DNA from 2 places in the Eisenbergiella massiliensis genome. Region 1 is predicted to be linked to the other one. Evidence: riboswitches for the same ligand, from Rfam matches in the RefSeq annotation. Region 1 holds a riboswitch; the other holds the start of a gene.

Evidence for each region. Region 1 has a riboswitch for cobalamin ahead of cobI (precorrin-2 C(20)-methyltransferase). Riboswitches for the same ligand answer to the same signal wherever they lie in the genome.
Region 2: another riboswitch for cobalamin. It lies ahead of cbiQ (cobalt ECF transporter T component CbiQ); the one in region 1 lies ahead of cobI (precorrin-2 C(20)-methyltransferase).

The regions. Positions count from the first base shown of each region.
Region 1 covers NZ_QVLV01000002.1:519,850-523,263, reverse strand. The annotation lists gene DXC51_RS04940 (PTS transporter subunit EIIC) at 1-219, shown strand, start outside; gene DXC51_RS04935 (MupG family TIM beta-alpha barrel fold protein) at 264-1,304, shown strand; cobalamin riboswitch at 1,489-1,725, shown strand; gene cobI (precorrin-2 C(20)-methyltransferase) at 1,927-3,408, shown strand.
Region 2 covers NZ_QVLV01000021.1:44,070-47,483, reverse strand. The annotation lists gene DXC51_RS22560 (energy-coupling factor ABC transporter permease) at 1-466, opposite strand, end outside; gene DXC51_RS22555 (energy-coupling factor ABC transporter ATP-binding protein) at 463-1,320, opposite strand; gene cbiQ (cobalt ECF transporter T component CbiQ) at 1,329-2,090, opposite strand; cobalamin riboswitch at 2,271-2,467, opposite strand; gene DXC51_RS22545 (phosphotransferase family protein) at 2,517-3,414, opposite strand, start outside.

The DNA of each region.
Region 1 (3,414 bases):
GCCTGCCTTGGTTCAGGCTTTGGCGGCGCGGCGGCGGCCCTGTTCCATCTGGGCGCCATTTCCCAGGGAGTATCCGGGCTGTTCGGCCTTCTCATTGTCCAGCCGGGGCAGCAGATGGGCTTTGTGGTATCCATCGCGATCGCTTATGCGGGCGGCTTTCTGCTGACCTATTTTTTCGGCGTGGATGAGGACCGGATCAATGAAGTATATGGAGACTGATGGGAATCCCGGCCAGGGAACAGATTTGGAGCAAGGGAAATATTATGAATACAGGAATTTCGCTGTACTTTTCAACCGGAGCGGCAAAAAATGAGGAAATAATCCGTAAGGCGTCGGCCTGCGGCGTGAAATATGCCTTTACTTCGCTCCATATCCCGGAGGAAAACGGGGTGGAATACAAAAAGGATATCCGGCGCATGCTGAAGTGCTGTTTTGAGGGAGGCCTGCAGCTGATTGTGGATGTGGGGCCGGAAACACTGGAAAAGCTCGGCGTTTCCAGGATAGAGGAGCTGGAAAATACCGGGATTACCCATGTCCGTCTGGATTACGGCTTTTCACCACAGGAAACGGTCCGCATTGCGGAAAAATTTCATGTGGTATTTAACGCTTCCACCATTACGGAGGAAGACATCCGGGCATGGAAGGCGGCCGGGGCGGATTTTATCCGCTTTACCGCCTGTCATAACTTTTATCCGAAGCAATTCACCGCACTTTCCCTGGAGAGCGTACGGGAAATAAACCGGCGGCTGCGCTGTCTCGGTTTTGACACCATGGGCTTTGTGCCCGGGAATAAGGAGCTGCGGGGGCCGCTTCAGGAAGGGCTTCCTACGGTGGAGGAGCATCGGGGGCGGCGGGACGAGGTGCTTTTAAATATGCTGGAGCTTTTCTATGAAGGGATGTGTGGTACGGTTCTCATAGGAGATGTGGATGTCTGGGAAAAAGACTGGGAGGATATAGCTGCGCTGAGTCAAAATTATGTGCGGCTGCGGGCAAAAATACGTCCGGAATATTCTTTTGTCCGAAACATCATTCACCACGACCGGCCGGATTCCAGTGATCTGGTGTTCCGTTCCCAGGAATCCAGGCAGTACAGACAGCATATACTGCCGGAAGGAATCTGTGAACGGCCCGCCGGCAGCATCAGCCTTTCCAATGAAAAATACCGGCGGTATATGGGAGAGCTGGAGGCGGCCCGCGTGGATTTGCCCGCAGATGAGCGGCTGAATATCATCGGACAGGTGGCGCCGGAGCATTTGCGGTATCTTTCCTGTATCAGACAGGGGCTTGGCATAAAATTTATCTGAGCAGTACCCTGTTGTAAAAAGTACAAGAAAAAAGTTTAAAGAAAGGATTGCGGCATGGGCGGCAGTCGTATATAATACGAAGTAATGCAGTGAAATACCCGGCCGCGATGCGGCATGCCTGGAAGCACGGGTATTTTCCCCGCGGCGGCCTGACAGAAGTTTTGTATGTCAGGCATCCGGCGGGAATAAGAGAAAATGAAGAGGTGCCCCGGACGGCAGCAGCCGTGCTCCGGGGATAATAGGGAAAGGGGTGTAATTCCCCTGCGGTCCCGCCGCTGTAACGGACGAGCCGTATCTTACAGAAACCGTAATCCATAAATCCATGGGGATTTTGGTGTTACGCAACTCCACTGGGAAACCGGGAAGGAAAGATACGGTAAGGACTCCGAAGCCAGAAGACCTGCCCTTCATGAAGAATGCATCGGTTACGAGCGATGGCCGGGTGCAAAAGGAAGTGCTTTTTTATCTGAGAAGGATGAGAGGCCTGCTTTTTAGTACCGGTTTTTGCGCGCGTGGAGGCGGCAGAAAACGGTACTTTTTTTATGGCTGTTTTGCGTGGCTGTAAGCGCTTAACAGCAGCTTTTAAGAAACTTCCGGTCGCTCACGGGGATGGAGAAGGACATTGGAGAAAATAAGAAAAAGAGGAATTTTGGCGGTCAGCTTCGGCACAAGCTATGAAGACAGCTGCAGGCAGACCATAGGGGCGCTGGAAGAGGATTTTGCGGAGAATTTTCCCGGAATGCCGGTGAAAAGGGCCTTTACCAGTTCCGTTATCATGCGGATCTGGGAAGAGCGGGGAGTACATATCCCGGATGTGCAGGACGCGCTGCGGGAACTGGCGGCGGATGGGATTGAGGAGGTTCTTATCCAGCCCACCCATTTACTGGCGGGAGAAGAGTATGAAAAGCTGTGCGCCCAGGCGGAGGTCCTGCGCGGAAGCTTTCGACGGATGGACATCGGCGCGCCGCTATTGCATACGGAGGAGGATCTGCACAGAGTTGCAGATTTTTATGCCAATCATTTTCCAAGAGAAGAGGGCGAAGCCCTGGTCCTGATGGGACATGGCTCCCAGCATGAAAATAATGTGGTTTATACCAGGCTGCAGGAGCTGTGGGCACAGATGGAGTGCGGGGATGTATTCCTGGGAACCGTGGAAGCGAAGCCCGATCTGGAGGACGTGACAAGTCAGCTGGAAAAGAGCGGTTTAAAAAGGGCGGTGCTGACACCCCTGATGCTTGTGGCAGGAGACCATGCCCATACGGATATGGCGGGCGCGCAGGAAGGCAGCTGGAAAAGCGTCCTGGAGGGGAAAGGCTTTGAGGTACGCTGCATAGTAAAAGGGATGGGGGAATACCCGGAGATCAGGAGCCTTTATGTAAGACATTTGAAGCAGCTGGAGGAAGCCTGCCGGGGCGTCCTTTACGGAGTGAGCGTAGGGCCGGGGGATCCGGAGCTGCTTACGCTGAAGGCCGTCCGGCTCATACAGGAATGCCCGGTGCTGGCGGTTCCCCGCACCAAAGGGGAAAATACCCTGGCGCTCTCCATTGCAAGGCAGGCGGCGGATTTAACAGGAAAACAGATCGTTTATACGGATTTCCCCATGTCCCGTGACAGACAGGTGCTGGAAGATAATTATGAAAAAATTGCCGGACAGCTTGCCGCGTACCTGAAGGACGGGCTGAATGTGGCAATGCTGAATATCGGGGATATTTCCATCTATTCCACTTTTTCCTATGTGGCCCGGAAAGCGGCGCAGGCGGGTTTCCCGGTGAGAGTATGCGCAGGGGTTCCCTCCTTCTGCGACATTGCGGCGAAAACCGGAAAACCTCTGGTTTCCGGCACCCAGCCGTTAATGGTAATCCCGGCAGGATGCGGGGATTTGGAAAGCTATCTCCCCCTTCAGGGCACCAAGGTGCTTATGAAAAGCGGCGGTAAGCTGGGAAAGATACGGAAGTACCTGCACGAAAACGGGCTGGTAAATGACGCCCTGATTGCCAGCGACTGCGGACTGCCGGGAGAGCGCTTCGTACAGGCCTCTGCCGCAGCGGCGGAGGAAAAGAGCAGCTATTTTACCACGATTATTATCCGTCCGGAGCCAAACTGAGCACGG
Region 2 (3,414 bases), on a different contig from region 1:
GCAGATAAATTCCATAGGTAACGAACGGCCCTGCAATCGCCATGGAAAAGGTATTGGCTCCCAGCGTTGTCAGTCCCCCATGCGCAAGCAGAACCGCCTGGAACAGCAAAACAATAATGCCCAGTATGCTGACGGTGCTGGGGCCGAAAAGGATTGCGCCCAGGCCGGTCCCCGTCATATGGGAACAGCTTCCTGTGACGGAAGGGATTTTAAGTGCGGACAGGACAAATATGTAAGCGCCCGCCATAGCCAGCATAGTAATTGCCTTTCTGTTTTCCTGAAACAGCCTGCGTATGGTAAAAAACCCTTTTACCAGGAACGGCAGGCAGACAACGCCCCAGGCGATGCAGAAGCCGACCGGAAGGTAGCCCTCCATAATATGCATGGCATTGACCGTTGGGTAAACCGCAAAGGCAACAGAAAATGCAATACTCAGCTTCAGGATTTTCTTTTGTTTCTCTGTCATTCTTTTGAATCTCCTCTCTCATTTTTACAGGCAGCGATCCATTCCGCCGCCTGCTGCGGGGTGGACGGATATCCCTTTCGATCCGCCACCAGTTCATTTTGAAGCAGTGCGTCCCAGACCTCCATGATGGACGGCTTTTTTAAATGGGCCCTTTCCATCATTTCCTTTTGGGCAAATATTTCAGCCGGCGTTCCGTCACCAATCAGCATTCCGTCGCAAAAAACAAGAATCCTGTCTGCAAAACGCCAGGCGAAATCCACATCATGTGTTGCAATCAGCAGAGTTTTTCCATCCTCATGAAGCTTATTCAGGATATCCTCCACCCTCTGCGCATTCATTGGATCCAGCGCAGCCATCGGTTCGTCAAATATGAGCAGCTCAGGCTCCATCGCCAGAATATCGGCAATGCTGACCTGTTTCTTTTCCCCTCCGCTCAGATAATGCGGCGCACGCTGCTGCAGATCTTCCAGGCCGAGATAGGAAACTGCAGCATCCACCCTGTGTATTACCTCACTGCGTTTCAGGCCCAGATTCATGGGCCCGAAGGAAATTTCCGCCCGTACATTCGCCGCGATAATCTGGCTGTCCGCATCCTGGAAGACAAAGCCTACCTTTTTGTGCAGTAGGTTCAGCTCTTTTTTCCCTATTTTGCTTCCGCCAAGAAGGATTTCCCCGGAATCAGGCTTCAATACCCCGTTCAGATTCAGGAAAAAGGTGGATTTTCCCGCTCCGTTCGAACCCATCACCGCAATTTTCTCACCACGCCTGATTATGAGATTCACATCTTTTAAAACCGGTTCCTCCCCGTAGGTAAAAGACAGTCCCTTTACCTGCAGCAATACTTCATTTTCCATATGCTCTCCTACACAATAACCGCGACAGCCAAAAGGACAATCAGGTAAAACCCGGTAAAAACAAGCTGTCCTCCCGCGGGCGGATTTTCTTCCGATAAAAATTCCAGCTTCCCGTCATATCCTCTTGACAGCAGGGCATCGTAATAAGCATTCGCTTTTTTTAACGATACAAGAAACAGGTTCCCCGCTATCTGGGCAAAGCTTTTGCAGGACTGGCGGAAAGAATGGTAGCCCAGCCGCGCTTTCGCTGCGATCTGCATTTGCTCCGAGACATCTATCAGGATAAAAATATATCTGTATATCAGGTTCATCAGTTCAACCAGCAGGCGCGGGAGGTGAAGCCTCTGAAGCACCAGAACCAGTTCGCTGACCGGCGTGGCAAGGGACATCATATATAAAGCGCTCATTCCGGCCATTGCCTTCAGGAACACCCTGCCTGCCAGAACCAGGTTTTCCTGATAAAGGCATATCCAGAAAAAATGGGCCGGAAGATTCCAGTCCCCCAAAGGCGCACGGCCAAATTCCACGGCAATCGCCGCTCCGCTGAAAACCATAAAGGCAAGAGGCACCGTCATAAAATGTATGTAGGCCTTCCATGGTATTTTCCCTTTCACCAGCGTAAGCGCTCCCATGGTGAGTATCACGTAAATGGAAACCGCCGGCTTATCGAAGGCTATTACCAGGCAAAGCGTCATGACCGCAAGAAACATTTTCAGCCCTGCATTCCAGCTGCGCATTCCTGAACGATATGCATAATAATCTATTTTCATCCTATATTCCCTGTATGTCCGCGACCCGGCCCGCGCAAATGCATGTGCCGCCTGAATCACAGCCTCTTTTGAGCATAAAAAAACCTGCTTGTACACAATCGGACTGTGCGTACAAACAGGCAACAAAAATAAGGCCCTCAAAAGGGCTTATTTTATAAGTTCCTGTCCATCGCAGTCCCTATAAACACAAATAAAAAGGCAGGTCTTCTGACTTGCGCATCCTCACATTTTTTCGTCTTCCCATTTTCACAGTGACCGCCTTCCGGCTGAAAAAATGCTCCGCGTATACAGCGACGGGATCGTCCGGGATTCCCACCCGGTTCCCTATTATCCTGAACTGCGGCAAAAACCGCATCAGGCACCTTTTTACTTCAAATTTCCATCAGTATATCATTCCTTATAAAATTTAGCAATGACAATTTAAGATTAAAGCCGCTCCGGGCAAAACCACTCCGGCACATCCCTCCTGAAATTATCAAACCACCGCAAAACATCCTTCACGTGCTTCACAGCATACGGAAGCTCATCCTTCTGCAAATAATATGCCCAGGGCACCATAATAACCGCGCCCACAGCCAGATAATAGGCAAGCAGCTTCCAAAATTGCAACGGAGGTTCCCCTCCAAAATATCCCCGGATCAGTCCCGTAACAAAATGTGGATGCACATCGGTAAGGCCTATGCTGCCAAACTCCTTCCAGGGATCTGCATAATTATCAAAATCAAGCAGCTCCCAGTCGATTACAGACACCTCACCCGCATCAGATATCATCAGATTGCCAATATGGTAATCCCCATGCTGGAGGCACTGCGGCCTGCCGTTAAGCAAATGCCTGTTATTCTCCACAAAGGCAAGCAAAATATCGCTGCCGTCAATCCGGATCCCGCAATCCGAAGAAGCCTTTATCCGGCAGTCGTTTTCACTAAAATACCTTTTCTGCCAGGGTTCCAGTTCCGGCGCAGGTATCGTGTGGATAGTCCGCAGTATCTCCCCGGCTTTTATGCCGATATTATATTGCTTCATTTCAGGCAGAAACGGCAAAAGCTTTTCCCCATTCCTTCCCTCACACCAGGTCAAAAGCTGATAAACGCATCTCCCGTCATCACAGCTTCCGAAAGCAACGGGCCTGCACATGGGAATGCCAATGCTGTCGGCTTTCCGCATTCTATCAAACGCCGCTTTCTTCTGTTCGTACTCCGCTTCATCCGACAACCGCAGCAAAAAGTGCCCGCCGTCTGAAGTCTCCACATGAAATTTCCTGTCACCCGACAGACCTTCCGCAACTGTTTCATAGCTTTTTATATCCAGCTTTTCCATCAGTTCC